3 regions of the Lysinibacillus sp. FSL R7-0073 genome follow, and region 2 is predicted to be linked to each of the others. Evidence: riboswitches for the same ligand, from Rfam matches in the RefSeq annotation. Region 2 holds a riboswitch; each other region holds the start of a gene.

Region 1 (10,644 bases), 1.1 Mb from region 2:
GGAGGATCAATTTCAACAAGTGTTAGATGTGAATTTGACAGGCGTTTTTCACTGTACACAGGAAGTCATTCCTCATATGGTTGCGGCTGGGGGTGGCAAAATTATTAATACATCCTCTGTAAGTGGTGTTTATGGCAATGTTGGTCAAACGAATTATGCAGCCACAAAAGCGGCGATTGTAGGTATGACCAAAACATGGGCAAAGGAATTAGGTCGGAAAGGGATCAATGTCAATGCGGTTGCTCCTGGCTTTACAGAAACCGATATGGTAAAGAAAATGCCTGAAAATATCCTTGCTCAAATGCGATCCATCGTCCCATTGCAGCGTTTAGGCACACCACGCGATATTGCTAATGCTTACTTGTTTTTAGCATCTGATGAAGCCGCTTACGTCCATGGTCATACGCTTCATGTGGATGGCGCCATTATGATGTGACGGGAGGTTTACTACATGTTTGTTGAGCAAGCGTGGATTTTAAAACGTGCTGCATTAACACCTCACCACATCGCATTGATTAATCTTGCTACAGCAGAGCAATGGACGTATCAGCAATTAAGTGAGGAAATCAGTAAATGGTGTCAATTTTTCGAGTGTCAGCAGCTACTGAAGGGAAGTAGAGTCGCAATATTTGCCAAAAATCATATTCAACTTTTTGCTGTTCTCTTTGCCTGTGGGCTGCGCGGGCTCATTTATGTGCCGTTAAATTGGCGTTTGAGTAAGGAAGAACTAACCCAAATTTTGGAGGATGCTACCCCTTCAATCTTATTGTATGAAGAGGAGGATACTTGTCCAGTCGTGTTAGACAAAATGTTTTCGCTTCAAAGTATCCAACAAGAGAAGAATGGGAGCGTTAATAAGCAACCTATGGAAGTAGACGATCCCTGGCTCATGATTTATACAGGGGGGACAACAGGTCGGCCAAAGGGGGTCGTGTTATCCTTTGAGTCAGTCAATTGGAATGCCATGAATACAATTATTAGCTGGGGTTTGCACGACAAAGATCGTACTTTAAATTATATGCCCATGTTTCATACAGGTGGCTTAAATGCGCTTTGTATCCCCTTACTGATGGCTGGTGGGACTGTTATTATTGGTGATAAATTCGAAGCGGAGGCAGCGCTGCGAGCTACAAACCAATATAAAACAACGATCTCGCTTTTTGTCCCAACGATGTATCAAGCAATGATTGCCACGAAATATTTTCAGGAAAATCAATTTCCTTCGATGAAAGTATTTTTATCAGGTGGTGCCCCATGTCCTCATCCAATTTACGATGCATTTTATAGGAAGGGGTTATTTTTTAAAGAGGGCTACGGCTTGACGGAGGCAGGACCTAATAACTTTTTCATTGCTCGCGAGGATGCCTATGCCAAAAAAGGAGCCGTTGGGAAAAGCATGCAGTTCATTGAAGCTAAAATCATCAAACCGACTGGACACAATTGTGCTCCTCATGAAGTGGGGGAGCTATTGGTAAAAGGTAAGCATATGTTTCGTTTCTATTGGAATAACAAGCACGAAACGGCCAATATCATGCAAGATGGTTGGTTAAAGACGGGCGATTTAGCTATGATGGATGAGGATGGCGATTTCTTTATTGTTGGACGTAGAAAAGAAATGATCATCTCTGGTGGTGAAAATGTTTATCCTCAGGAAGTCGAACAGTGTATGTTACAGCATCCTGATGTACAGGAGGTTGCCGTAATTGGCGTGGCAGACAACTATTGGGGAGAGGTCGTGACTGCTTTCATTGTCTGTCACAATCAAGTGGCGACCATTTTAGATGAACTCCACGATCTGTGCCATCAACAGCTAGGGCGGTATAAGATTCCTAAACAAATCCTTTTCTTAGAGGAATTACCGAAAACAAGCGTCGGAAAAATTGATAAAAAAGCTTTGCATATGCTTGTAGATGCTACGCCATGTGAATAAAAGCGTTCATGTTTCTATTATCGGAATCGACAGATCCATCAAAGATAGCCTCATTAAAAGGAGAACCTATTATTTTTATTCAACATGCACAATTCTTTAGCGTTGAAACCTTATATGTTTGGGGAAAGATCCAATAAAAATTACCTTTTCAAATAACCTTCGTCTAATGTAATAGGCGAGGGTTTTTGCGCTTTTTAGACTGGTAATCGTGCAAGAACCCCCATTTATCGTTGTTTAGTTCTTGTTACGGCTTATTTTTTCACATCTCTTCCCATCAGACCAACATATCAGTAAAATAGAGTAGGTTAGGGGGATTGTCTTGTGAAAGATCAACGCTTTAAAATTGCGCATCGAGAGGCGCTTATTGGAATTGGATTAGTCCTTGTCAACTTTGCGATTTGGTTTGGCTTTGCTTATGGACTAGGTGCAGGGGATCCCGCAAATTATTCGTATGTTTTGGGTTTTCCTGCTTGGTTTTTCTATAGCTGTATCGCAGGGACAGGCTTTATGATCCTGCTCATCTGGATTGTTATGAAGCTCTTCTTTAAAGAGGTTCCATTTGAAGATGAGGAGGAGGAGCGCTAATGCATTGGCAAGTTGTATTTCCATTGCTATTATTTCTAATTATTATTTTTGGAATTGGTTTCTGGGCCAATAAACATGTCCGCTCTTCTAACTCGTTTCTACAGGAGTACTTCCTTGGTGGTCGAGAAATGGGTGGATTTATCCTAGCGATGACAATGATAGCTACATATGGTAGTGCGAGTAGCTTTATCGGAGGACCAGGAGTAGCTTATACGAAGGGGCTCGGCTGGGTGCTACTCGCAATGGCACAGCTACCTGCGGGCTATTTTGTCCTGATGATTTTAGGGAAAAAATTTGCTATTATTGCTCGTCGTTACCAAGCTATTACGCTTATCGACTTTTTACGAGAACGCTACAAAAGCCATGTCATTGTCATTCTGTCTGCTATTAGTATTATTGTCTTTTTATTTTCAGCGATGATGGCACAGTGGGTAGGAGGAGCCCGATTAATTGAGTCTTTAACAGGCTTACATTACACGGCGGCACTGTTTATATTTGCGATTTCGGTTTTAGTGTATGTCATTATTGGTGGATTCCGAGCAGTTGCTTTAACGGATACTGTACAGGGCTCAATCATGGTTATAGGAACTGTAATTTTATTAATCGGAACTATTATTGCAGGTGGAGGCATCGATAAAATTATGACCTCGCTGGTCGCAGAAAATCCGAATTTCGTATCTCCATTTGGAGCAGAAGGGGATTTAACGCCTCTGTATGTTTCGACATTTTGGATATTAATTGGTGTAGGAGTGGTCGGACTTCCGCAAATCGCCGTGCGTGCGATGAGTTATAAGGATTCTAAAAGTATGCACTTAGCGATTATTATTGGCACGATTGCCATCGGGACAATCATGTTTGGGATGCATCTAATTGGTGTGTTAGCACGACCTGTCCTACCTGGCATCGATATTGGTGATAAAGTCATGCCACTATTAACATTAAAGGTACTGCCGCCTTTTTTAGCAGGGATTGTCTTAGCAGCACCAATGGCCGCTACCATGTCTACTGTCAATGCACTGCTCATGCTAGTAAGCTCTACAGTTGTCAAAGACATCTATTTAAATTACATGAAGCCACAGGCAAGTGATGCTGAAATTAAGCGTGCCAGTTTTATTGTGACAACGGTCATTGGCTTAGCAGTTGTCATCTTTGCACTCCATCCACCTGATTTATTAGTGTGGTTAAATTTATTTGCATTTGGTGGACTTGAGGCAGTCTTTATTTGGACGGTAGTACTCGGATTATACTGGAGGAAAGCAAACAAATATGGCGCCATTTCGTCAATGATTTCAGGTATGTCTTTGTATATTTTCATCGACCGGTTCTATCCGACCGCTTTCGGTATGCATACCGTTACGATTCCTATTGTAGCTTCCTTCATTATTTTTGTAATCGTAAGTCTTGCTACTAGTCATAAATTTAAGGACGAGCACTTCCTCATATAATGTCAAACAACGCCGCAGATTTTCGACTGTGGCGTTGTTTTTATTTAATGAATCATATAATCGTAGGCATTTTTTGCAAGGAGCGTCATCGTCACAATGATAAAAAGCGTACGGACAAAGCCGCTTCCTTTTTGAATGGCCATACGAGAGCCAAGCATAGCCCCTCCAATTTGAGCTACCCCCATGACTAAACCATATACATAATGGATTTGACCTAAGTATGCAAACATACAAACACCTGCCACATTACTTGCTAGATTTAAAAATTTCGCATTTCCTGCCGCTTTTAAAAAATCAAAGCCAACAAGCAAGAAGCTAAAGATTAAAAAAGAGCCCGTTCCAGGACCAAGAAACCCATCATAAAACCCAATAGCAAATAATAGCATCATAAATAAAAATAAGTGGGTTTTAGATAGATTTTTTACCGTTGAAACAGCACCCCAATCCTTTTTAAAGATCGTATAAATCCCAACAGCTGCCAGCATGATAAGCATTAATGGTTTTAATAGGGCTGGGTTAATTAAATGAACAGTCCATGCCCCACATAATGATCCAATGAAGGCGAGAGGGAAATATTTCAGGACAGATCGAATTTCAAGCTGACCAGAACGGTAAAAAGAAATGGACGAAGTGAGTGAGCCCATCGCGCCTGCTAATTTATTGGTTGCTACAGCAGCGGCGGGATTTAAGCCAACAAACAATAAGGCTGGTAAGGAAATTAAACCGCCACCTCCAACTACTGAATCTATAAATGCCGCCAGAAATCCAAAGGAAATTAATAGTATTAAAATATGTACATCCACATCGAAAACCATGTTTACACCTCTTCTTAATTAGTTACTACTGAAATAGTAACTAATTTATTCGGTGCTGTAAAGTCTAATTTTTTCATTGGCAAATGTTCACAACAGTAGCCTATAATAAAAATATGGAGGGATGATATGAATGAATTAATCGCCCAATTAAAAGAACTGGGATTGACAGAATATGAGGCAAAGGCCTATACAGCGCTCGTACAAAATAGTCATGTCAGTGCCTACCAAGTTAGCAAAAACTCTGGAATTCCAAGAGCTAGAATCTATGACATATTAAATGGTCTTGTTGAGAAGGGATTCGTTTTGAAAGAGGAAACGGCGGATCAAACGACGTATTCTTCCATTCCTGTCGAGATGTTTTTGCAGCAAATTCAACAGCGCTGGCAATCGAATTTTACGTCGATTAGTGATCAATTAGAAAAATTAGAAACGAAAGAACAAGAAGCGGAACCTAAAGTGTTAATGCTAAAAGGGAAGCAGACGATCCTCAATTATTGTCAAACCTTATTAAAAAAAGCAGAGACAAAAGTTATCCTATCGATGTGGGAGGATATGTACGATGCCTTACGCGAGGATATCGAAGAGGTATCACAGCATTTGGAGGTGCATGGCATTACCTTATATGTCGGAGAACATCTGGCATCTATCGATCAGCACAGAGCCACTCACTATACGAGAAAGACTTCTACACCTCATTGGTTTATTTTATCGGTTGATGGACAAGAAATGATTTATGGTCACTCGCCGTCGAACCAGGAAACAGCTTTTATAACGAATGATCCAGTGCATATTTATTTATTAGAGGATTATATTTGGCATGATGTTCTTATCAATCGACTAGTGAAGCGTGATGATAAAGAGCTTGAGGACTGGATTGCTAAAGAACGTAAAGCATTTTTCTTAGAGTAGCTATAAGGGAAGGGGAGCATCTTGAAAAAATGGATGTTGCCAGTATTATTTTGTTTATTTTTAATTGGCGGATGTGATTCTGCACCGCTGCCGGTTTCTCCTAAGATTCAGGAGTTAACAATCGTTCCTGACCATATCCAACAACATATTATAGCTAAAGACAGAATTCAGTTATTGTATGAAGATAACGTGACGTACTATCTTGTCATGTTTTCGAAAGGAAATGTGCTAGCAAGCGCGGCAGCAAATGAAGATCGGTTAGTCATTCATTTCAAGGAAGGAAGCGAGCAAAAGAAAGAAGCTCAACCGTATGTCTATGCTATCAACAAAAGCCCGGAGCTTATATATTAACGGAAAAAGCATGCCGATAGATCGTATTACCATGATGTAATAAAAAACCGAAATCTCTAAAAAAGAGATTTCGGTTTTTATTGATATTAATAAAATACTTTATCTACATTGTATTTGGAGCGGAACGTATTAATCGCATACGTTTCATAAATTTCACGTTCCATAGGATCTTCTACTTCATAGACTTCAATTTTGAAGACCTCGTCACGATAGTTTTTCATCGGAGATACATTGTCTTCAAAATGTTTTTTAATGCGTTGGCGAATTTTACGTGCTTTGCCGACAAACAATAGCTCATTCTTTTCATTATAGAATAAGAAAATGCCGCCTTTATCACGTGTGATTTTGTGGAAGTCGATGAAACCAAAGTATGGTGTAATTGGGACATCACCTGGTTTTACATCTTGTTCGCGTTGGCGAATGACTACATCTGGTTTTGGAAATTCAATATTAATCAAAGTATTCACGTTCCTCTCTATTACTAAAGATATATGGTAACATAATAGCGGCATGTTTACCATAAAATTTCATGTGGAATAACCATATACAGCAAGCTTAGTGTTTAACAAATGAATGGAGAACATGCATAGGAATAACAAAATATTCTATGAATTATTGATATTCTAACTAGTCCATGTTACAATTCAAGATAATTAAATAATCTTATCAAGAGAAGCAGAGGGATTTGGCCCGATGACGCTTCAGCAACCTCTAACAAGTGTTAGAAAGGTGCTAATTCCAGCAAAGGTTTTTCCTTTGAGAGATAAGAGTGAACGTGAAAAAAATCCTTCTCATTCTATCTCATATGGAATGTGGAGGATTTTTTAATTTTTAGAAAAAGGAGCAAAAAAAGAGAGGGGAACGCCAGATGCCAATTAATATTCCGAAAAATTTACCTGCTGGAGAACATTTACGTGAGGAAAAAATCTTCGTAATGGAAGAGGACCGTGCGAGAACACAGCAAATACGTCCATTAAATATATTAATCTTAAATTTGATGCCCGAAAAAGAAAAAACTGAGCTACAATTACTACGATTACTGGGAAATACACCCTTACAGGTGAATATTACTTTTTTAAACACGGCTACTCATGAATCTAAAAATGTGAGTAAATCTCATTTACAATTATTCTACACAACGTTTAACCAAATTCGTCATCGACGCTATGATGGTATGATTATTACTGGCGCACCAGTAGAAAAAATGCCGTTTGAAGAGGTTAACTATTGGCAGGAAATTTCTGAAATTATGGATTGGTCTAAAAAGAATGTGACATCTGTGCTACATATATGTTGGGGGGCACAGGCTGCGTTATATCATCATTATGGGATTGGAAAGGTCGAGCTTTCTGCCAAATGCTCCGGCGTTTATTCTCATGTGATTACTGATTTAACAGTGGATTTAGTACGAGGCTTTAGTGATTTATTTACAGCCCCTCATTCTCGCTATACATCTGTCTCAATTGACGAGGTTCGCAATCACCCAGAGTTACGCTTATTATCCTATTCAGAGGATGCGGGTGTATTTATCGTGCAATCTAAAGATAATAAAAACATTATGATTACAGGTCATTTAGAATATGATGCGACAACATTAGCCGATGAATACAGTCGCGATGTTGCCAAAGGCATCCATATAGACGTTCCAGTAAACTACTTCCCAAATGATGATCCGGCAAAGGCACCGATGAATACATGGCGTGCCCATACGCATTTATTGTTCTCCAACTGGTTGAACTACTACGTATACCAAGAGACACCATATGAATGGGATTTTGTGGACGAAATTGAATATCATATTTAAATAACAATGGAAAAGTCTAATTTCTTCTCTAAGCAGCTGAAGGAATTAGACTTTGTTATTCTAGATTTTTCTTGTCAGAACTCGTTTTATCTGGTGTCGCCTGATCGTCCTGTTTGGATGTAGCGTTGCCAGCTTCAGACTGAATCACTTGGTTGGAATTCGTCGTAGCAGATTTATCTTGATTGTTTTGAGTAGAAACTGGATTATCTGTTTTTTCCTGATCATCCTGAGTGCTATCTGTATTAGCATTGTTAGTCTGATTATCTTGATTGAAGTCCACAGTCGCAGCTTTCGCCTGATTATCCTGATTGGAATCGGTATTAACAGCTTTCGTCTGATTATCCTGATTGGAATCCATATTATCCGGTTTCGCCTGATTGCCTTGATTGGAATCTAAATTATCCGGTTTCGTCTGATTATCCTGATTGGAATCTAAATTATCCGGTTTCGTCTGATTATCCTGATTGGAATCCATATTATCCGATTTCGCCTGATTATCTTGATTGGAATTTGTATTAACAGGTTTACCCTGATTCCCTTGATTAGAATCCGCATTACCCATTTCAGCCGAATTCTCTTGTGATTTCCGATTACGTATAACGGCTACAATGAGTAGCAGGATAGGTAATAAAATGGTGAAAACAAATGAATAAATGGGCCAAATTTCATTATTATAATTGTCGGAATGGACGATGTCAGGGTGAAGAATTTGCGAAAGTCCGATCATAATGATACCCATAGGTAAGATAAGTGGGCGATGATCCTTCAGTTTCATAATTTGTGCAATCCCCACAACCGTCGTATAAAAGTACATAAATGTTCGAATAAAAATAGAGGCAATCCACATAAAAGCCATGATGATTTCAATACGCTGTAAAAAGTTGCCGATAGAGATTCTCTGTGCTAAAGCATAGCTAGGAAAAGTTCGGTAAGCCGTATTGGCTGCCCCTAATACTAGTATGGAAAGGGTAATCAATGTTACTAAAACAAATCCACCGAGAATAGTGCCTATGTAAAATCCTTTCTTTGAGGATTGCTGGACATTGACACTGGCAGGGTAAATCATTAATAACATAACGAGCGAAAAAGAAAAGACACTCATAAAGCGAAAAATACTATAGAACATGGATGTTTTGGATGCTTCCATAATCGGTTGTATATTTTCGAACTTAATTTGTGGAGTAATACAAACAATAAAGAAAATAAAAATTAAGATAAACATAGGGAAAAGAATTTCTGCTGAGCGAGCAAAGGTCTCTAACCCTAAATAGGCAGCATACATAATAATAATGCTAAACAACAAGGCGAATGCCAGCGTGGGTGTCTCCGGCATTACCTCTGTTTTCATAAAAATGCCAATAAAGTATAATAGTTCTCCTCCGGAAAATAGGGTAAGAGAAAGAAAACCAATCACTGTAATTTTTCCAAGAAAGCCCCCGAGAATTTTTTCATTTGCCTCAATAAAGTTCAGTGTTGGTGTTTGGTTGCCAAGCGTCAAAAATAATTTCACCACTAGTAAACTAAGGACAACGCCAATACTTGCAGCAATCCATGCATCTTGCATACTGGAGCTTGCAATAGTTGAAGGGATAATTAAAATGGCTGTACCGATAGAAAGGAGGCACGTAATGATTGTAAATTGTCTTGAACTAATGACTTCTTTTTCCATATAACTATCCTCCAATACATGTCGATGTGTCTACTATTTTGTGAGTGAAACGATAAAATCCTTAATGGGTGTAAAAATGAACGTTATAAAATCTAAAGGGCTTGGGATATTTAATTTGAGGGCAATGCCCATATTAAGCGCTGTCCCAATTAGTAATAGAATAGAAAAAACAAGGATGGTCTTGGTGTCCTTTTGTTTTTTGAGCTTTGGGATAACTAGTAATGCAATAATGACCGAAATGATGAAAACAGCTACCGCTAGTAACATGCCACTATTCCTCCTTTGGCTTTTTTAATAATGAATTTTGCATTGTGCCTAAACCTTGTGTCGTCACTTTTACATGAACATGGACAGGAAGATCAGGAAAGATACTTGGCCAATCATTTTTGATTTTTTTCCACTGTTTTGCATCTGCACGATGGAGGGCATCACCATAGCCTAAAACATCCACTTGGTATTGCTGCTGAATTTTTTCTAAAGTTTTTTCAATACGTTCATCGATACCCTGTGCAGTTTTTTTATTGATATAATCCATCGTTTTATTTTTTGTCAGATTGATATCACATTCGACCTCTCCTACATTTTGTTCCACATTTATTTGGACATCAATTTGTGGTTTCCCATTTTTAAATGACCCCTTTACTGTCGTGGAGGATTTTGTAATCTCAGTCGAGAGTGTACCTTGTTTTGGACAGGTGACAATTTCAATCGTACTTTGTATTTTGTCACTGAGGAAACTAATGCTTTTACTTTCTCCCTCTGAAAGTAAACCAATGTATTTATCTCCTTTAAAGACGGCCAATCCTGCATATTTTAACAGCACAGGTGTTTTAACACGTTGGACGTTTGTTTGATCGGCACCTAATCGTTTGTCCCCATGAATTTCAATCGCAGAAATCAAAGCTCCATTATCCTTTTCACTGAGCCTTGTGACTAATTCGTCTATATTAATAGCAATTGTAGAGCCCCAAACTTTTTCAGAAACATTGAGGGAATTTAAGATTTTATTAGCAGGCACTTTTTCAATAGGTGTGAGCACATTTAACACTTCCTTAGCCGTAGCCTCGTGAGACATAATAACATCGAAATCTTTTCTAAACTCATGATCTCGTGCAATCAAATCCAATGAATCACTA
Region 2 (10,644 bases):
GATAGCTGCGCGTACCATTGTACGTGTATAAGAAAGTTTCATACGGCTACCAGTACCATATTCGCCACCAGTCCAACCAGTGTTCACTAGGAATACTTGTGCGCCATGTTCGTCAATTTTTTGACCTAACATTTCTGCATAAACTGTTGCAGGAAGTGGAAGGAATGGAGAACCGAAGCAAGTAGAGAATACTGGTTCTGGCTCTGTTACACCACGTTCAGTTCCAGCAAGTTTTGAAGTGAAACCACTTAAGAAGTGATACATAGCTTGCTCTTTTGTTAATTTACTGATAGGAGGTAATACGCCAAACGCATCAGCTGTTAGGAAGATGATTGTTTTTGGATGACCTGCTACAGATGGATCAACAATGTTTTCGATGTATTGAATCGGATAAGCTACACGTGTATTTTCTGTTAATGAACCATCATCATAATCACAAATACGAGTTTCTGGATCAACAGCTACGTTTTCTAAAACAGAGCCGAAGCGGATTGCATTGTAGATTTCTGGTTCTTTTTCAGCAGAAAGGTTGATCGTTTTTGCATAGCAACCACCTTCAATATTGAATACACCATTATTAGACCAGCCGTGTTCATCGTCACCGATAAGCTTACGGTCTGGATCAGCGGATAATGTTGTTTTACCAGTACCAGATAGACCGAAGAATAATGCTACGTCGCCAGCTTCACCAACGTTTGCTGAACAGTGCATAGAAAGGATACCTTGTTGTGGTAATAAGTAGTTCATAATACCGAAAATAGATTTTTTCATTTCACCAGCATATTCAGTACCACCAATTAAGATAATTTTCTTTTCAAGTGATACAATGATGAATGTTTCAGAAGCAGTACCGTCAACCGCAGGATCTGCTTTAAAGTTAGGAGCTGAGATGACAGTGAAGTCTGCAACATGCGAAGCTAATTCGTCTTTAGTTGGACGGATAAATAATTGATGAGCGAAAAGGTTGTGCCAAGCGTATTCATTAATAACTTGGATGCTTAATTGTGAATCTTTGTCAGCACCAGCAAAGCCTTTGAATACAAATAATTCATCTTGTTCTTTTAAATATTTTATTACTTTTACATACAGGTTATCGAACACTTCAGAGGAAATTGGTTGATTGACTTTACCCCAGTCAATTTGATCTTTTGTGCTTTCTTCTTCTACTGTATATTTATCTTTAGGTGAACGACCAGTGTATTTGCCAGTTTCTGCACGAACTGCGCCATCTACTGTTAACATTGCCTCACCACGAGAAGTAGCTTTTTCTGCTAATTGTGGTACTGAAAGTTGAACGTTAATGTTACCGCCGCTTAATAATTCCTTCAGTTCGTTTGCAATTTCTACTGAATTCATCGATTAAATACCATCCTTTTTTATAGTATTCCCTTGATTTAGAGGGATTTTTTCTTAATTTCAAAAATAGTATAACACAATTGGTTAAATAATCTATACTAATTAAGAAATTATTTTAGAGTTTTTATTACTTTTCAATAAACTGACAAAAAATAATGTTTTTCGAGTAGAAAACATTCAATGCTACAGTAAATTGTCTAAAATTTGAGCCACACATATGTTACCACAAGATGCTAGGTATGTTGTAGGGATTAATTTTCTTCTGTTTACATCATCACCCAAGAATGAAAATTTTTATGGCGATTATTTGTTCCTTCCTTACTATACAGTAATACATAAGAAAATATTTGACAACGTTCTACCTTTTCAGTAACATGAAAATTGAACGGATACTCTTATCCCGAGCTGGTGGAGGGTCAGGCCCTGTGAAACCCGGCAACCTGCATGAATTATTTCACGACATGCGTTGGTGCCAACCTGATGCAAGGGAAAATCCCTTGAACGATAAGAGTGAAAGGTAACGAAGTCATTATTCCTTTCCTCATGTATAGTAACGTGAGTAAAGGATTTTTTTATTGTTAAAAATCAATGTAAAGGTAAGTATATGTAGTTCTTTCCTTATTATAATGACGGATCTTTCGAAATCCTCGTGTTAAAAGTAGCAGTTATTTTTTCACGTAAAGTGAAATGACAACAACAGCGGCTTGAGAGTTCAATCCTTAGGAGCGGACTTGACATGGGTAATGAGTACCGTATTCAAATACTTTTTGTAAGAGTAATAGGAGGAAAACTAAATGACAAAACGTCGACTGTTTACATCAGAAAGTGTAACAGAAGGGCATCCAGATAAAATTTGTGACCAGATTTCGGATGCCATTTTAGATGCTATTTTAGCAGAAGATCCAAATGCACGTGTAGCGTGTGAGACAACTGTAACAACAGGATTAGTATTAGTAGCAGGAGAAATTACTACTTCTACTTATGTAGATATCAAAGGTATTGTACGTGATACTGTTGCAGAAATCGGATATACACGTGGAAAATATGGCTTTGATGCTGAAAACTTAGCGGTACTTGTAGCAATTGGTGAGCAATCTCCAGATATTGCTCAAGGTGTTGACCAAGCTTTAGAGGCTCGTGAGGGTTCTATGACAGATGCAGATATTGAAGCAATTGGTGCAGGGGACCAAGGCTTAATGTTTGGCTATGCATGTAATGAAACACCTGAGCTAATGCCATTACCAATTAGCTTAGCTCATAAGTTAGCACGTCGTTTAACTGAAGTTCGTAAATCTGGTGAGCTAGCTTATTTACGCCCCGATGGTAAAACACAAGTAACAATTGAGTACGATGACAATAACGTACCTGTACGTGTCGATACAATTGTTATTTCAACACAGCATGATGAAGAAGCAACACTTGAACAAATTCAGGCTGATCTAAAACAACTTGTGATTGCTCCTGTGGTGCCAAGCGAATTATTAGATACAAACACAAAATACTTTATCAATCCGACTGGCCGTTTCGTCATTGGTGGGCCAAAAGGAGATGCTGGTTTAACGGGCCGTAAGATAATTGTTGATACATACGGTGGCTATGCACGACACGGTGGCGGTGCATTCTCAGGTAAGGATGCAACAAAAGTTGACCGTTCAGCTGCCTATGCGGCACGTTATGTAGCTAAAAATATTGTAGCAGCTGGTTTAGCAGAACGCGCTGAAGTACAACTGGCTTATGCAATTGGTGTGGCACAGCCTGTTTCCATTGCTGTTGATACATTTGGTACAGGAAAAGTGAAGGAAAGCGAAATCGTAGAATGGGTTCGTGAGCTATTTGATTTACGCCCAGCAGGTATTATTAAAATGCTTGATCTTCGTCGTCCAATTTATAAACAAACTGCAGCCTATGGTCACTTTGGTCGTACAGATTTAAATGTACCATGGGAACAAACTGATAAAGCTGACGCATTACGCGTAAAAGCACGTCTGTAAACTATTGTGCTAAAGTGCTGAAGTCGTTAGAAAATTATTCTAATGTATTATGAACAAAAGGGGCTTTTCTGCCCCTTTTGTTTTTTTGCAAAAATGCCTCGCCTTTATTCCTTGAAAATTGTCATGGAAAGCGGGGATTTTTTATAATGGATCAATTTCTTTATAAGCTTTTATTTTTGTAGAGATTTATAATACTGACCTTTTTCTGCGTATTCACGTACGATACGTTCCATATCCTCTTTATCCTCAGCGTTTAATTCTCGGACAACTTTCGCTGGACGACCTAATGCTAAGCTATTTGGAGGTATGACTTTACCAGGAGGCACGAGACTTCCGGCTCCAATAAATGCACCCTCTCCAATCTCTGCTCCGTCTAAAATAATGGAGCCCATACCGATTAAGGCATTTTTTCGAATGGTACAGCTATGTAAAGTTACTTGGTGGCCTACTGTTACCTCATCTTCAATAATGAGTGGAAACCTAGGACTTTGATGTAAGCAGCAAAGATCTTGGATACTTACCCGTTTACCAATAATTGTTGGGGAAACATCACCGCGGATCACGGTATTAAACCAAATAGTTGTTTCAGCTCCAATTGTTACGTCTCCAGTAACAGTTGCATAATCGGCAATAAAAACAGATGGATCGATCTTTGGTGTTTTATCTTTAAATGGATAAATCATGAGAATCGCCTCTTTCTTTCTGTAGATATAGTATTATCGTATCAAATACACAACTTTAAGGAAATATAAAATTAAAATGTGCTGTTATTTCGATATAATCAAAGTGTAATTATTTTTTAGGAGGACTATGTGAATGTGGAAATGGGAAGCTGATGGACAAGCAAAGGCTGTGATTGCTATTCTTCATGGTGCTTATGAAAACCACCGTTGGTATGCATGGCTTATAGAAAAATTAAGAATGGAAGGCTTCCACATAGTCATGGGGGATCTACCGAATCATGGCATCAATGCAAGATTTGCGCGTGTCCATGATGAGGACTTCAAATTGTACAATAAATATACAAGAAATCTCATTGAGAATGCCTTTTCATATAATTTACCAACCTTTGTAATAGGGCATGGACTAGGTGCTACTTTAGTTCTTCATACCATGCAAAAGAAAAAGTATGAGTGTGCAGGTATTATTTTGACATCACCCTGGCTGCATTTGAAGCTTTTACCAGGTAAATTATCAAATGCTTTAACGAGTTTGAGTGCATTAACAGCAAATGTTAAATTGACTCATGACCTGACATTTGAGACATTAACGCGCAGTGTTGAGGGTAGAGAGGAAATGAAGGATGATATACCATTTATGTCTGTTGTTTCAGTCAAATGGTATCGTGAGCTTCAACAGATGATGAAAAATTTAGTTATGCTACCTAAGCATGAATTTCCTAATATGCCTATGTTAATTATGACAGCTGAAAAAGATAAAATTACGGAAACTCGACAAATGCGCAATTGGCTTCATGAACAAGAGCTAACGGAGTTTCAATTTAAAGAATGGGCAAATTGTTATCATAATTTATTTCATGAAGTAGAGCGTGAAGAGATTTTTATGTATATTCGAGATTTTATCAATAATGCTCTTAGACGGATTGGATATATAATAAAATAGTTTCGAAAACTTCCAAATAATAGGATACTTACTTAATTATTGTTACTTGAATATAATGTTGTAATTTTCTGAAAAGTGTAATAATATAGTGACTTAAAGTAAGGTAATTCAAATTGGAGGGGTAAGATGGATGTAGTTGTTGGTAAATTGAATGACATATTATGGGGACCTTGGTTTATTTATGGTATCTTGTTGATTGGGCTTTTTTTCTCAATCATTACAAGATTCCTGCAAGTAAGGCTTATTAAAGATATGTTTGTATTAATGTTTAAAGGGGAGAAATCAGAAAAGGGGATTTCCTCCTTCCAAGCAATGTCTATCGCACTATCAGGTCGTGTAGGTACAGGGAATATTGCCGGTACTGCAACAGCTATTGGGATGGGTGGACCTGGTGCTGTCTTTTGGATGTGGGCAATTGCTTTTATTGGTGCGGCTACCGCATATGTAGAGTCAACATTAGCGCAAATTTATAAAGAAGAGAAAGATACTGAATATCGTGGTGGACCGGCCTATTACATAGAAAAAGGGATGGGTCAAAAATGGTTTGCAGTGATTTTCGCTGTAGCTGCTTTGATTGCTATGTTAATACTTATGCCTGGTGTGCAATCTAATGCCATTGCGGGAGCTGTTGTAAACGCTTTCGGTATTGAAACTTGGATTACAGGACTAATTATTGTTGTTTTACTTGGTGCTATCATTATTGGAGGCGTTAAATCGATTGCCAACGCTGCACAGGTAATTGTACCGTTCATGGCAATAGCCTATATTATTATGGCTATTATTATAATCGCTATGAATATTTCAGAGGTACCGTCTGTCTTCGCTTTAATTTTCTCAAGTGCATTTGGGGCACAAGAAATATTTGGAGGTATTATTGGCTCCGCAATTGCTTGGGGTGTGAAACGAGGAATCTATTCAAATGAGGCTGGTCAAGGGACTGGGGCGCATCCTGCTGCCGCAGCAGAAGTATCCCACCCTGCTAAACAAGGGATTGTCCAAGCAGCGTCTGTATACATTGATACATTATTAATTTGTTCAGCTACAGCCTTTATGATTTTATTTACAGGTATGTATAATGTACAAGATGAAAAGGCAGCCGAAGGAACAGATCCATTTATCCATGTTGGGGAATTCAATAAAGGTGGTTTAACGGGTGATGAGCAAATGACATTTGCTAAAAGTATTCAGGAAGGTGCTGCGTATACGCAATATGCAGTTGAATCATCCTTACCTGGACTTGGTGCACCGTTTGTAGCTATCGCACTATTCTTCTTTGCCTTTACAACAATTATGGCTTATTACTATATCGCTGAAACAAATGTGGCGTATTTATTTAGAGGTAGTACCGAAAAGGTCTTCATCTGGATTGCGAAAATAGCGATTTTAGTTGCAGCATTCTATGGTACAATCCGTACGTCTGGACTTGCTTGGGCAATGGGGGATGTAGGCCTTGGTCTGATGGTATGGATTAACGTTCTAGCCATTTTAATTATTATGAAACCGGCTATTGTTGCTTTAAAAGATTACGAGAAACAGAAAAAAGAAGGAAAAGACCCTGTCTTTGATCCTCGTAAACTAGGCATTAAAGGTGCAGATTTTTGGATAGACTATAATGAAAAACGTAAAAATAAATAGGTAAAGAGAAAGGCTAACTAATAGTTCCTACTATACTATTAGTTAGCCTTTTAAATTGTCTATAAATTAGGATAATCCTTCATCTTTTCTAGCGCAATGACGAATGGAGGATCATTTTGCTGATTGAGAAATTCGTATTTTAAAACATGGACATATTTTTGTGGAAGTTGGCTGACTAAGCCTATTACAGTATCTCGCTCTTCTTTGCCACCAGGGTGACCGTGATAAATAACAAGAATGATTAAACCGCCAACCTTTAAAAGCTTAAGTAAGTCTTCAATAGCTTGAATCGTTGTAGTAGGCTTGGTAATAATATCATGATTGCCACCCGGCAAATAGCCGAGATTAAAGATGGCTGCGGCTACTGGCTTGTGTACGAAATTGGCTACTTCTTCATGCCCTTTATTTAAAACAAGGGCGCGATGTTCTAAACCATGGTCTAGTAGACGATGTAGTGTTGCGTCCACTGCTTCTTTTTGTACATCAAAAGCATAAACTTGTCCTTCATCTCCGACTAGCTGTGCTAAAAACAGCGTATCGTGGCCATTTCCAGCAGTGGCATCAACAACTGTATCTCCTTCTTTCACACTATCTTTTAATAGCTGTTGAGCATATTGTAAAACTCGTTGTAGTTTCATTTAGCAACCTCAGCCTTATAAAATTTCCCCTGCCAACTACCACGGCGCTCCAATTCGGCATCGATGCCATTTAATACTTCCCATTTATTAACGCTCCACATTGGACCAATCATTAAATCTATAGGTCCATCACCTGTAATGCGATGAATGACCATATCAGGTGGTAAAATTTCTAGCTGATCAGCGACTAGTTTTGTATAAACATCCTGATCTAAAAACTCAAGCATCCCTTTTTCATATTGCTTCACCATGGGTGTCCCTTTTAATAAATGAAGTAAGTGGATTTTAATACCTTGGACATCTAACTTTGCCACTTCTCGTGCAGTTTCCATCATCATGTCATAATCTTCAAGTGGTAGACCATTTATAATATGTGAGCAAACACGAATACCATGCTTCCGAAGTTTTTCAACGCCCTCCACATAGGTTGCATAATCATGTGCACGATTAATGAGATTGGCAGTTTTTTCATGAACGGTTTGAAGACCAAGCTCAATCCATAAATACGTACGCTCGTTTAATTCTGCTAAATATTCTACAACATCATCTGGTAAACAATCAGGTCGAGTAGCGATAGAAAGACCTATAACACCTTCCTGCGCTAAAGCAGCTTCGAATTTTTCCTTTAAAACTGGGAGCGGAGCATGTGTATTCGTATAGGCCTGAAAATAGGCCATATACTTGCCATCTTTCCATTTTTGGTGCATTTTGTCTCGGATTTCAGCGAATTGAATATCAATCGGATCAACCTTGTTGCCTGCAAAATCACCTGAGCCTGCAGCGCTGCAAAATGTACAGCCGCCAAAGGCAACCGTACCATCACGGTTTGGACAATCAAAGCCAGCATCTAATGCTACTTTAAATACTTTATGACCAAATTGATCGCGTAAATAGCGATTCCATGTATAGTATCTTTTCCCTTCAGAAGGAAAAGGAAAATTTATTTCTGTCATTTATTTCACTCCTCTAACGACTTATTTTATCATGAGCATCTCGTTCCGTCATGGGGTAAGGATTTATCATGAAAGATGATGCTCTAATTTTCGCTTGTATCTAGTTAATTATAGCTATTTATAGCATTTAATAAATTGTAAAAAGGGTAAAATTATTTTCCTTGTACTTTTAAGTATTTCAGCATAAACTAGCTATTTAGAGACGCGAAATAATGGAGGACATCAAATGCCAAAACGTGTTTGGTTTTTAATTATCGGAATGCTTGTGAACACAACAGGTAACTCATTTTTATGGCCTTTAAATGCCATATATATGCATGATTATTTAGGGAAAACGCTGGCGATGGCTGGCTTTGTGCTGATGTTAAATTCTGCTGCAGGTGTTTTAGGCAATCTATTAGGTGGCTACCTATTTGATAGAATAGGTGGTTATAAAGCCATCATGCTTGGAATCCTTTTAACAATTGCATCATTAATAGGTTTAACGCTTTGGCACGGTTGGCCACATTATGTATGGTTTTTAACGATATTAGGCTTTAGTGGGGGTATTGTTTTTCCTAGTATGTTCGCATTGGCTGGAGCAGCCTGGCCAGAGGGTGGACGAAAGTCCTTTAATGCCATCTATTTGGCTCAAAATGTCGGCGTAGCTGTGGGTCCTGCACTCGCAGGTGTGGTGGCCGATTATCAATTTGACTATGTGTTTAAGGTCAATTTAGGGATGTATATTTTATTCTTTATCATTGCTTTGCTGACATTTAAACGTTTAGAGGTAGGGAGTATTGCACCGAAGAATGTGGTTGGTGAAAGTAAGCGAATCATTAACAAGGCACCATTCTATGCCTTATTAATTATTAGTTCATCCTCCGTTTTATGTTGGTTAGCATATTCGCAATGGAGTGCAACGATTTCATCTTATACGCAAGATTTAGGTTTAGGATTAAAGCAGTATAGTTTGCTATGGACGATTAATGGTCTGCTAATTGTGATAGGGCAGCCGCTCATTGCACCACTTATCAAACGTTGGGAGCATCAGTTAAAACGTCAATTGGTTTTTGGTGTCATCTTAATCGCTATATCCTTTGGTATTATCGCGTTTGCGAGTGATTTTAAAATGTTTGGTGTAGCCATGCTTGTCTTAACTTTCGGAGAAATGTTTTATACACCAGCATTACCAACTATTGCAAATCAACTTGCGCCAAAAGGTCGACAAGGCTTCTATCAGGGTATTATTAACAGTGCTGCGACTGGTGGACGTATGATTGGTCCTTTATTTGGCGGTATTATGGTGGATCAATTTGGCATGATTCCTCTCGTTTTAACTTTAGTAGTAATTGTGCTGTTCGCGATTATACCATGTCTTATTTATGATTATCCTCTCAAGAAGAACAACATAGTAGTAGATTAATAGTGAATAAATGCAAAGAGCAAAACGAGTGTTACACACTTGGTTTGCTCTTTTTTTCATAGTGGATATTGAAAAATTAACGATATAGGCTTACAATCATACATATTCAAATATTTGAATATGTAGTTGTATGGAGGGATTTATTTTATGGAAGAAGGATTACAGCAGTTTAAGGCTGATTTTTTTAAAGCGTTAGCACATCCATTACGTATAAGAATACTGGAACTTCTTGTAGAAGGTCAGAAGAGTGTCAATGAGATTCAAGATTGCTTAGAGAAAGAGGGCTCTGCTGTTTCTCAGCAGCTAAGTGTATTACGCGCTAAAAATATCGTTTATGGAGTGAAAGAAGGCAAGAAAGTTTACTATTCTTTAAGCGATCCAATGATTGGTGAATTACTTGGCGTGGCCAAGGATATTTTTAATAACCATTTAGTTCATACCATTTCAAGATTAGAGGAAATGACAAGTAATGATAGTGACGAAGAAAATAAGTAACCTCCATAATGTGGAAAAGTTATGCTTTACTTATTATTGGGAAGGGAAGATTTATCGATGAAGTCACTGTTTACAGGACGTTTTGAAGGGTATTCAGTCCATCATGCTAAAAAGGATTTATTGTCCGGAATCATTGTTGGAATCGTTGCTATTCCACTTGCTATGTCCTTTGCTATTGCATCAGGTGTAAAGCCTGAATATGGTATTTATACGGCTTGTATTGCAGGTGTTTTGATTTCCATTTTTGGTGGATCAAAATATCAAATTGGAGGACCTACAGGGGCTTTTGTGCCGATTCTTTTAGGAATTGTCCTAACGTATGGCTATGAGGATTTATTACTGGCAGGTTTAATGGCTGGGGTATTGCTTTGCTTAATGGGCATTTTTAAGCTGGGGACTTTAATAAAATTTATTCCCCGTCCTGTAACAATCGGTTTTACAGCAGGTATAGCAGTAATTATTTTTACAGGTCAAATTGCCAATTTTTTAGGTCTAACCAATATGACAAGACATGAGTATTTTATAGCGAATATTCAAGAGATAGGAAA
Region 3 (10,644 bases), 790 kb from region 2:
TTTTTTAGCTTCTGTCATATCACCAAGTCGGAGGCTTAGCTCGGCATGTAAAAATTGAATTCGCTCTCCACCTTCCTGGTTAGATGCAAATGATTTACTGTAAAAATCTCTAGCGGCAAAAAGGTAGCGTTTTTCAGATTCTTCGTCCTTTTTTAAACGATATAACCAGGCAATTTTTAAAGCAAAATTAGCCATCAAAAGCGATTCTTCCATTGATGCGCGAGATACTAGGTAGGCCAGCTTAAAGCTTATAATGGCATCATCGATTGTACGTTCCTGACAGATATTCATAGGTTTCTGTAGCTCTTTAATGTATAGTTCATCTATGAGCTGCATGAAAGGTCCGTATGTCCGCGTCATGGATTTATGGAAAGCAAACCCACAATGTGGGCACACAGCAACTTCATACAGCAAAGGGTTTAGGCCATCATAGACGGGCATGAAATCTGTTTGTTCCTCGATAATTTTATATCGATTTGGGCGTACTTTATACGTTGTAAAATGCTTTTTGCAAAATTTACAATCTACGCTACTTTCATAGTAGTAGATGTTAAATGCCATAAGAATCAACTCCTTTGCATGCTCTAGAATTATTATTTCTTTTGTTCTATTTATACGCAATCGATAATCGTTCAATGTATTTAATTCATTATCTATCATTTTAACAATTCTGTGTTCTTTGGTATACTCCTTTAGAATTATTAAAATAAAAATAATTCTTACATTTTTAGTTAAATATCATTAGAAATAAGCATGTAATAGTATTTATCGGTGTACTTAAAGTAAGTTATATAGTTCGAGTGGATTTTGTCGAATTATATACAATTTATTTTATAGACAATTCGAATTGTATAGTTCAAAAGTTTGGTGTGAAAGGGTGGAGGAAATGACATATAAAATAGTATTTTTTGATGTGGACGGTACTCTGATCAATTATGAGAATGGCGCTGTGGAAGAAAGTACAAGGCAGGCCATTCACCAACTACAGGATAAAGGGATTCATCTAGTGGCTGCGACAGGAAGGCCGTTATCCATGTGTGATGAGCTGAAAAGTTTGGGGATTGAAACCTTTATTACAGCAAATGGAGCATATGTAAAGCACAAGGATGTTGTCATACATAAAATTCCGATTGATAAGGGCATTGTTCAAAATGTTCAAGCTTTTGCACAGCAACAACAGCATTCCTTAACATTTTTTACCGAACAACTTACGATGAATGCTATACAAAATCCATTAGCCTTAAGCGCGATGCAAGAGACATTGTCTTTACATGATTTTCCCGTTAAAAATGACAGCATTATCGATGAAGAGGTTTTTCTTATGTGTCTCTATGCGGATGAACAGGCTGGAAAAAGATTAGCTTGTCAATTTTCGAATATATTACAGCAACGATGGCATCCTTATATTGTGAATGTCTTACAGCATGATGTGTCCAAATCGATAGCTGTAAAGGCTGTACTAGATTATTTTGAGATTAATTCTAAGGATGCAATTGCTTTTGGAGATGGAGAGAATGATATAGATATGCTAGAGCAGGTTGGCCTCGGGGTTGCCATGGGAAATGGTAGCCAAGCTCTAAAAAATGTTGCAGATTTTGTTACAAAGAAATCCATTGAAGGTGGCATAGATTTTGCTTTACGTCAGCTACACATTATTTAACGATATATAAGGTAGTAAATTGGATGCTTGAGAAACTCTTTGGATGATAGTTATGAATGTATAGAACAATGTGTTAGGTGGTTGGATAATGGCACAGCATGTGCAATCTCTAATTGAACATTACGGGTATTTTGGCATCATTGTGATCCTAATTGGAGGCATTGTTGGGTTGCCACTTCCTGATGAAGTATTTTTAACATATGTAGGCTATAGTGTTTATCGAGAAAGTCTTGAACATATCCCAGCGTTAGTAAGCGCTCTGATTGGCGCAATGGGAGGTATTACTTTAAGCTACTATATCGGCCGCCGATTTGGTTTACCGCTCTTGCAGAAATATGGGCCAAAGATTCATATAACTGAGCAAAAAATTGATTTTACTAAAAAAATGTTTAAGAAAGTGGGCCCTTTTTTATTAATCGTTGGCTATTTTATTCCAGGTGTACGCCATCTGACAGCCTACATTGCGGCTATTAATAATTATCCATATAAGAAATTCGCTTTCTTTGCTTATACAGGAGCATTTATATGGACTTTCACATTTATAACATTAGGAAAAGTATTGGGGGAGAAGTGGCGTTTCGTTGGCTACTATTTGTCCCATTACAGTATTTATGTCATCTTATTGTTTGTCCTTGTCATGTTAATGGTTTATTATCTATTAAAAAAAAGAAACGTACAAAAGTAAAGTCGGTATGATTCATACCGACTTTTTGTTATGGCAAAATGGCAAATGATCGTACGGGGAATCCAGATGCTTTTTCAGGCTTAGGTACAATATTAAAAATAATAGCCCCTTTTGGAGGAAGCTTGTCCAAATTAGTCATAAGCTCAATTTGATAAGTGTCTTGATCAAGGACAAAATATTCTCCATCCAATTTGCCGCTTTGACGGAAATCAGTAGCAGAATCGGTATCAAAAGTTTCGTGACCGATTGCACTTACTTTACGTTCCTTAAATAAAAATTGTAATGCCTCCAAGCCCCAACCCGGAATATGATTATGGCCATCCACATCTTTATTACTGAAGGCTTCTTTATCGGGCCAACGCTTACTCCAATCTGTTCGCAGTGCCACAAAAGTACCTTCTTCTATTTGTCCATATTGTGCCTCGAATTCTAGAATATCTTGTACACTGAGTGTAAAGTCATGATTACTAGTAGCCTCTTGTGATTTATTAATAACGATAAGCGGGAGAACGAGCTCCTTAAGCTCTAGTTCATCTAGAAAACGAGTATCTCTTACAAAGTGAATAGGTGGGTCAATGTGTGTTCCATATTGTCCGGGGAAAGTAAACTGCTGTGCGAAAAACCCATCATCATGAGAGAATAATGTTTCAAATTTAGCATCTTCAAACATGAAAAAATGAGGTGAATGTGGGCCGAAGGTATGTGTCAAATCGACCCATTGTTTTGATTTTAGTAAGTGCAATGCTTGTAAAAGTTCGTTAGACATTTAATTTCCTGCTTTCTAAAAGTAATGGTAAATAAAAAAGAGTCCTCTATAGAAGAGGACTCCCGGAATCAAACATGGGTAGTTCGTCTTCTCATCTTTCAGGCTTAGATTTTGCCAGAAGGAATTAGCACCATACTGATTGAGCTGGTTGCTGAGACTTCATCGGGCCGATCCCTCCGTCTCTCTTGATAAGAAATAGAATATAAGAATTTTCAGAAATAATATTACGAATACTTTAGCATATATTTTTATAGTTTACAACTTTGATAGGATTACAGGGTTAAAAATTTTATTTACCAATTCAAAATTAACGTTACTCTACAGCAACCACTATCCATGAGCTGTATTCTAAAATTGTCTGGTGTATAGTTGGTTTCGAATTTTGTAGTGATGCCTGTGGATGTAATCAATTTTTCGACCTCTGTTTTATTTGAAAGTTGTGCAGCATTTTTTAAATCATGCGCAAATTGTTGAGAACTATCAATTTTATCCGTAAGTAATTGCGCTTGCTGCATAATCGCCTTTATCCGCGTAGCTGAAGATATTAGTTTTTGTGTATCTACAGGGGGAAAGGGACTATTACTGGTCGGCATTGCTAAATGTTGAGAAAAAGGTCTAGCTGCAAGGTGATGGGCTGTCGACGGTATTGGGTAATGGTAGGGGTGAACAAAATACGGATAAGGATTATAATACAATTCAGTTCCTCCTATCCAAAAGCTGATATCTTATCTTATGTAGCATGATCTTTTTAGGTGTTTGGATAAAAATATTCCTGTACAGGAGTGTAAAATATAATATGTTAAATGACATGCTAAACAAACAAAAAAGGAAACCATGGCGTGCTTCCTTTTTGTACTTTAACCAAGAACATTTAATACATCATCTATTTTTTTGCTATGTGATAGGATTCCATAATTCATCCACGTTAAAAAGTCGACCTCATAAACACAGCTAGTCTTAACTGCACTTAGGTTTTTCCACATAGAAGATTTTAAAATAGTACGCTCTTCATGTTCATAAAAGGAGTGCTGCTTGTCGAAGGTGATAAATAAATGATCAGCGTCTAGTTGTAGCAGCTGATCTAATGTCAGGTGAGCTTTACGCTGATTAAGCGGTATTTTCCATACTAATGGATGAGGCGTTAAGCCTAAGTCACGGTATAGGATTGGCCCTGTATAACCGCATTCAGGGCCGGCATACAGCGTAATGCCAATGGCTGAAATGCGAAGAAATGCCACTCTTTGCCCGTAAACGGATTTACCGAGAATTCGTCGGGCCTTCTGTACCTTATCCTCATATTCCGTGATAATATCTTGCATCATAGCGGTTTTCCCTGTTAAATCAGCAATTTTAAATAGGGTCGATTGCCAATCCTCCCCAGGGTGGTTTAGGTGACAGATTGGGGCCAGCTTATTTAAATGCAGACAAGTTTCCCAACGCTCTATACCAGCATCTAACATAATTAAAGTTGGTTTATAGTGAAAGAGGCGATCCACTTCTCCGTACTGTACATCAATATCGGGCACATCCTGCAAACCTAAATAGTCTTGTTTTCCCCACTTGGAATGACTGAATTGAGCAATGGGTGTAATACCTAAAGCTACAAAGAAGTCCTCTAAGAACGGTGCGAATACACGTACATTATTGCTCTGACTTCGTCGGTATTGTCCTGGGGAAATTCCTACATGCTCTTTAAAACGACGATTGAAATAATATTCGTTATTAAAGCCAATGGACTGACTAATTTCAAATACACGATCATTAGTTGTCATTAATAACTGTTTGGCTTTTTCAATACGTATACTATTTAAATAATGAAGAGGAATCTGCCCCGTAATATCTTTAAAAATACGAGAGTAACTCCATCTTGGAACATCTGCCAGCTCTGATAACTGTTCAACAGTCCAATCTCTTCCAAAGTGTTTGTGCAAATATTGGATAGATTGCTCTACAGATTGACGATCATTTTGTAGAATAGGCTTCGATTGGTTTTGTTCAAAAATAAATAGCATCATTTCTTGGAAACGAACATGCTGCTCAAAAATAGTGTGTTCATCCTTTGCTTGACGACACCGATAAATAGCCTCTAATAGTCTATTGCATTGAGAAAAGGGAAGAAGTCGTAGTTCTCTAACACTTGTAAAGAGACTAAGAGGAGCATGGGATTCACTAAGATAGATCGTGTTAAATGTCAATTGGTATAAACAGAGAGGCTCATCAGCAGTGTGAATTTCGACATGGCTATTAGGTGGAATAACCACACATTTTTCTTTCATAAGGTGGATAGTTTCATGATTTGTCTTAAGTGTTCCGTTACCACTAATAAGGATGAAAAGCGAATAGTATGTATTGCTATATGGCTGCATATCCACTGAAAGAATAGTATATGAAATAGATTGTAAATGATAGATTTGTGTTAAATTACCCATTGTCCACGCACTCCTAAGTAAAGTTTAAATTTGGAAAACAACACAAAGAAAGCCCCATGAAGAGCTTTCTTTTGTAAATTATTTCACAAACCATTTCTCAAGATCATCATATTTTAGTAGGTTTGCAGTAATGGCACCAGACTGCCAATAAGTTCGATCAGCAATATAAACTTGTCCATTTTTTACAGCAGGAACTGCTTTCCAAAGTGTACTATCTAACCATTTAATCGCCTCTTGATTTTCTTCAGTTTCCCAAGTGCCATTTGAAGGGAAGAGTATAATATGATCAGCATCTAATTCTGGAATAGCTTCTTCAGACAAGACCTCTTGGAACTCTGTCATATCACGAGCTAATGGATGTGGAGTTAAACCAGCTTCCGTATAAATGTAGCCCGTGTAACGATTCTTCATTCCGAATAATGCCAATGTTTTATCGGCAACATTTAAACGAACAACGGCAACAGTTTCGTCACCAACTGATTCATCTAACTTAGCTTTTAAATTAGTAACACGTTCCTCATATTTATCAACGATTTCATTTGCTTTCTCAGGGATATTTAAAACATCAGCTATCGTTTTCACAATCTCACGTGGATCTTGTAGTATTTCTTCTTTTAAGCGATAAGTAGGCGCAATCTTAGAATATTCTTCATACTTTGCCTTATCTGCCGCACCATCTACAATGATTAAATCCGGCTTAGCTTGAAGTAACGTTTCCATACTACCTGTAACGTCAAATTCAGGTACGTCTAAGCCTAAATAATCTTGTTTACCCCAGGATGGGTGATACCATTGCACAACGGGTTTGACATCTAAGGCAGTTAAATAATCTTCCATATAGATGGCTGCTACTCGCTGTGGATTTGTTGGAATTGTTACTTCACCAAACCCATCCTCTACAACTCGTGTATCTTCTTTTGTTGGATTCTCACTCTCGGAATTTGTTTGTGCTTCATTTGAACCACAGGCACTTAAAACGAACATCAGTACAAGGAAAAGTACAAATGTAAAATATCGACTGATACGCATGTTAATTCACTCCTATAAATTTACTAAAACAGATTGAATGTTATCTTAATTTAGAATGATAATCATTCTCGTTTGATTCAAATAAATTATAGGATACAACATAAAAACAAACAATACATATTTTCTACATCTTTTTTATACAAAATGAAGTTTAGAGCACTATTGTTTCTTTTTATCAAAAAGTAGCCATAAGAGTGTAACGACCGCTGCAAGCATAACCATAAAGAATCCATAAAGAGGAGTGTGTGCTAATGATTGATGACGAATAATAAAGCCTCCAATATAGGAACCTAAAAATATACCAATATTGAAAGCAGAAATATTCAATGCAGAGGCCATTGATATAGCTGATGGTATATATTTTTCAGACAGTATAACTGCATATAGTTGCAGGCCTGGGACATTCATGAACATAAATAGGCCCATTATTAGTACCATGATTAACCCGATAATTGGCGATTCAAGAGTAAAGCCAATGCCAAGTAAAGCTAATGCAAGTCCTACAAAAATAATAAAGATGGAACGAAGTGGATTTTGATTTGCAAAGTGGCCTCCTAGTGTATTACCAATAGCCACGCAAATACCATAGACAACTAATATAATAACTACCGCGTGTGGCGAATAACCCATATATTGCTCTAGTATAGGTGAAACATATGTGTAAACAACAAATGCACCACCGTATCCAATTGCTGTAATGAAAAGGATTAATAACATTCGAATATTACCTAATACTTTACCGATATCACGAATTGATATTGGGTTACCTTTTGATAATTGGCTTGGTACTAACAAAGCATTACTAATTAAACCAATTATCCCTATAATAACAATGAAGATGAACGACATACGCCAGTCTGTTACTTGTCCAATGAATGTACCTAGCGGGACACCAGTCACAGTAGCCAATGTTAGTCCAGTAAACATAAAGGCAATGGCACTTGCACGTTTATTTGGTTCAACTACATCGGCCGCTATGACAGAAGCGATGGACATAAACACACCGTGTGCTAATGCTGAAATAATACGTCCTATTAATAAAATTGAGAAATTTGGTGCCATAGCTGCGGTTAAATTTCCAATTATAAAGATTGTCATGACAAGCAATAAAACAGTTTTTCGACTAAGGCGAGATGTTAAGGCTGTTAATAATGGAGCTCCAACAGTAACGCCTAATGCGTATATTGAAACAGTTAAGCCAGCTGTGCTTAAAGATATACCGAAATTATCTGTAATTAACGGTAAAAGACCAACACTGATAAATTCAGTGGACCCTATTCCAAAAGCACTGATTGCAAGTGCTAGTAAAGTTAATTTAGCATTTGGCTTTTTTGATTGTGACATACTAAAACGATCTCCTTTGATTTTTTTCATCGTATGTAGTACTATTCATACATACCAAAAAGGCACGTAGAGTACTTTTAGTTACTTTTGAATATTACAGGGGGTTTACGATGCAAAAAGTTTATAATATTGGTGTTGAAGCTACGCTTGAAGTTATTGGTGGTAAATGGAAACCAGTCATTCTTTGTCATTTAAACCACCATGGTAAAATTCGTACAAATGAGTTTCGACGATTGATTCCAGGAATCTCGCAAAAAATGCTCACTAGTCAATTAAGAGAGTTAGAGCAAGCTGGATTAATCCTTCGAAAGGTCTTCAATCAAGTGCCACCGAAAGTTGAATATTCTTTAACGCCTTATGGGCAAGGAATGGAACCTATTTTAAACATGCTTTGCACTTGGGGCGAGAAGCATGTTGAAGTATTACAGGATAAAGGTGAAGATGTACTGTTAAAACAACGTGATGATGATATAGCTATGCAGCAAACATCGTAATGAGGGGGAAAGAGACTGTCATACAAAAGACAGTCTCTTTTCCTTTTTAATGCTTATAAAGCAAAGTCATATTCATCAGGATTAGGTCCAACACGTTGTTCAAGATTCATCGCATTGATGATAGCCATTTCTGCGTCTGTTAAAGTAAAGTCAAAAATATCGGCATTTTGCATCATGCGTTCTCTACGCACAGATTTAGGAATAGTAATCACGCCATTTTGTACATCCCATCGAAGAATAACTTGAGAGTTTGACTTTCCGTATTTTGTTGCTATTTTTGAAATCGTTTCATCTTCAAGAAGCCCACCTTGCATTAAAGGTGCCCATGCTTCAAGTTGAATTTGGTGCTCTTTACAGAATGAACGAAGCTCCACTTGCTGTAAGCGTGGGTGAAATTCCACTTGATTTACAACAGGTTTAATACGGGCAAATGATAATAAGTTTTCCAAGTGTGCCACAGTGAAGTTACATACGCCAATTGCTTTGATCTTCCCTTGTTCATATAGGTCTTCAAGAGCTTTCCAAGATTCAGCAAACTTATCTTTACCTGGCCAATGAATCAGGTAAAGATCTAAATAATCTAAGCCTAATTTTTGTAGACTCTCTTCATAGGCAGCAATCGTTTCATCGTAGCTTAATCCGTCGTTCCAAACTTTTGATGTTATAAATAAATCTTCACGTTGCAGGTTAGTTGATGTTAGCGCCTGTTTAATACCTTCCCCGACACCAGCTTCATTACCATAAATTGCGGCAGTATCAATGCTACGATAACCAACTTCAATAGCATTTTTAACCATCTCAGCTGTAGCATCATTCTCTACTTGAAAAACACCTAACCCCATTCCAGGCATTTGTAGCCCATTGTTTAATGTGATTTTATCTTGTAAATGAGTAATCATTTTAAGTCCTCCATGTTTTGTGATTGCTTGATTGCTTTTTCATTATGCTGCTAACATGCCTTTAAAAAAAGTACGCACTTTTTTGTGTCATAGAAACGTAGAGGTAACTTTTGTGAGCTAACAATGGCTAGAGGGATAAAAATATTGTTCATTAAATTAGTAAGCCCCTTTAATTGACCACATCTACTAGTCGCTGTGCCAAGATAATTGCCATGCATGGCTTTATTTCAGTAATAAAAGGAAATGTTTGTTCGATGGAGAATATATGTAGTAATACTATAAAAAGGGGTTTGGCAGATGAATCGTTTAAATTTAATTACATTAGGTGTTAAAGATATGGTGGAGTCTCTCGCCTTTTACCGAGAAGGGCTAGGTTTTGAGGTTGTAGTTTACGGAGAGGAAACAAATCCTGATGTTATGTTCTTTAATAATGGAGGGACGAAAATATCACTATTTCCAATTAAAAGATTGGCTAAAGATATTAATGAAGCAAACCCACCTGAAATTGGCCATGGCTTTGGCGGAATCACTCTTGCTTATAATGGTAAATCAAAAGAAGAGGTGGACAGTATTTTTGCATTAGCCAAAAAGGCTGGCGCAAAAATTGTTAAAGAGCCCGAAACTGTATTTTGGGGTGGTTATAGTGGCTACTTCCAAGATCCGAATGGCTTCTATTGGGAAGTTGCTTACGGCGATATGTGGCAGTTCGATGAGAACGATATGCTAATTATTCAATAAAAGTAATAGGTATCTCACATAATAAGAGCAGCTATTTGGAATAGGTGGGGGATTCCTGTAGAGTAACATCCCCCGAAAAACGACGATATTACGATACTTCATTGTAAAGAGCAGACTGTAGACAAGCTCAATATTTTTAAGAGTTTGTCTACAGCTTGAAAATAGCAAGTGTACTACTTTTTGTGTTGAGCGATCTAGTGATACATTTAACAGTAATTTCTTCTCATTAAATCCACAAAGTTTTGCGCGGCTTTTGATAAGTAATGATTTTTCAGCCATACGAGTCCTACAGAGGTGGATAATTCTTCTGACGGTATTTTGTATGCATGAAGTGGTAAATCTCCATATTGCTTTAGAATAGTTTCGGGTACGATAGAGGAGCTAAATCCCGTAGCAATTAAATTCATTAAAAGTGTGGTATCTGAACATTCACCCACAATGTGGGATTGTAATTGGAAGCGGGAAAAGGCTTCTAATATTGAATAGTGAACCCCTAACCCTTCAGTACTTGGTAAAAGGAGTGGCCAGTTTTGAATTTCTGCCAGTGTCACCTCATGTTCAAGCCGATCATTTTTATCGGATTGAATAAAGTAAAATGGC

What was found. Region 2 has a riboswitch for S-adenosylmethionine ahead of metK (methionine adenosyltransferase). Riboswitches for the same ligand answer to the same signal wherever they lie in the genome.
Region 1: linked by a shared signal. The riboswitch ahead of metA (homoserine O-acetyltransferase MetA) and the one ahead of metK (methionine adenosyltransferase) in region 2 are both predicted to bind S-adenosylmethionine.
Region 3: linked by a shared signal. The riboswitch ahead of MKY88_RS22470 (cyclase family protein) and the one ahead of metK (methionine adenosyltransferase) in region 2 are both predicted to bind S-adenosylmethionine.

What each region holds. Positions count from the first base shown of each region.
Region 1 is NZ_JBBPAS010000001.1:2,548,470-2,559,113, reverse strand. It holds gene fabG (3-oxoacyl-ACP reductase FabG) at 1-436, shown strand, start outside; gene MKY88_RS12625 (class I adenylate-forming enzyme family protein) at 452-1,930, shown strand; gene MKY88_RS12620 (YhdT family protein) at 2,252-2,515, shown strand; gene panF (sodium/pantothenate symporter) at 2,515-3,960, shown strand; gene MKY88_RS12610 (TSUP family transporter) at 4,005-4,775, opposite strand; gene MKY88_RS12605 (TrmB family transcriptional regulator) at 4,902-5,684, shown strand; gene MKY88_RS12600 (hypothetical protein) at 5,706-6,035, shown strand; gene MKY88_RS12595 (nucleotide excision repair endonuclease) at 6,122-6,493, opposite strand; SAM riboswitch class I at 6,696-6,805, shown strand; gene metA (homoserine O-acetyltransferase MetA) at 6,904-7,839, shown strand; gene MKY88_RS12585 (GerAB/ArcD/ProY family transporter) at 7,895-9,508, opposite strand; gene MKY88_RS12580 (hypothetical protein) at 9,542-9,775, opposite strand; gene MKY88_RS12575 (Ger(x)C family spore germination protein) at 9,780-10,644, opposite strand, start outside.
Region 2 is NZ_JBBPAS010000001.1:3,678,634-3,689,277, reverse strand. It holds gene pckA (phosphoenolpyruvate carboxykinase (ATP)) at 1-1,356, opposite strand, end outside; SAM riboswitch class I at 1,749-1,867, shown strand; gene metK (methionine adenosyltransferase) at 2,151-3,347, shown strand; gene MKY88_RS18400 (gamma carbonic anhydrase) at 3,518-4,030, opposite strand; gene MKY88_RS18395 (alpha/beta hydrolase) at 4,164-4,970, shown strand; gene MKY88_RS18390 (alanine/glycine:cation symporter family protein) at 5,097-6,605, shown strand; gene MKY88_RS18385 (tRNA (mnm(5)s(2)U34)-methyltransferase) at 6,665-7,243, opposite strand; gene MKY88_RS18380 (TIGR01212 family radical SAM protein) at 7,240-8,196, opposite strand; gene MKY88_RS18375 (MDR family MFS transporter) at 8,423-9,601, shown strand; gene MKY88_RS18370 (ArsR/SmtB family transcription factor) at 9,749-10,096, shown strand; gene MKY88_RS18365 (SulP family inorganic anion transporter) at 10,154-10,644, shown strand, end outside.
Region 3 is NZ_JBBPAS010000001.1:4,464,125-4,474,768, reverse strand. It holds gene MKY88_RS22485 (DUF2225 domain-containing protein) at 1-561, opposite strand, end outside; gene MKY88_RS22480 (Cof-type HAD-IIB family hydrolase) at 887-1,660, shown strand; gene MKY88_RS22475 (DedA family protein) at 1,749-2,345, shown strand; gene MKY88_RS22470 (cyclase family protein) at 2,374-3,111, opposite strand; SAM riboswitch class I at 3,200-3,306, opposite strand; gene MKY88_RS22465 (hypothetical protein) at 3,405-3,806, opposite strand; gene MKY88_RS22460 (AraC family transcriptional regulator) at 3,969-5,540, opposite strand; gene MKY88_RS22455 (ABC transporter substrate-binding protein) at 5,619-6,569, opposite strand; gene MKY88_RS22450 (MFS transporter) at 6,729-7,913, opposite strand; gene MKY88_RS22445 (winged helix-turn-helix transcriptional regulator) at 8,024-8,407, shown strand; gene MKY88_RS22440 (aldo/keto reductase) at 8,461-9,306, opposite strand; gene MKY88_RS22435 (VOC family protein) at 9,604-10,044, shown strand; gene MKY88_RS22430 (LysR family transcriptional regulator) at 10,251-10,644, opposite strand, start outside.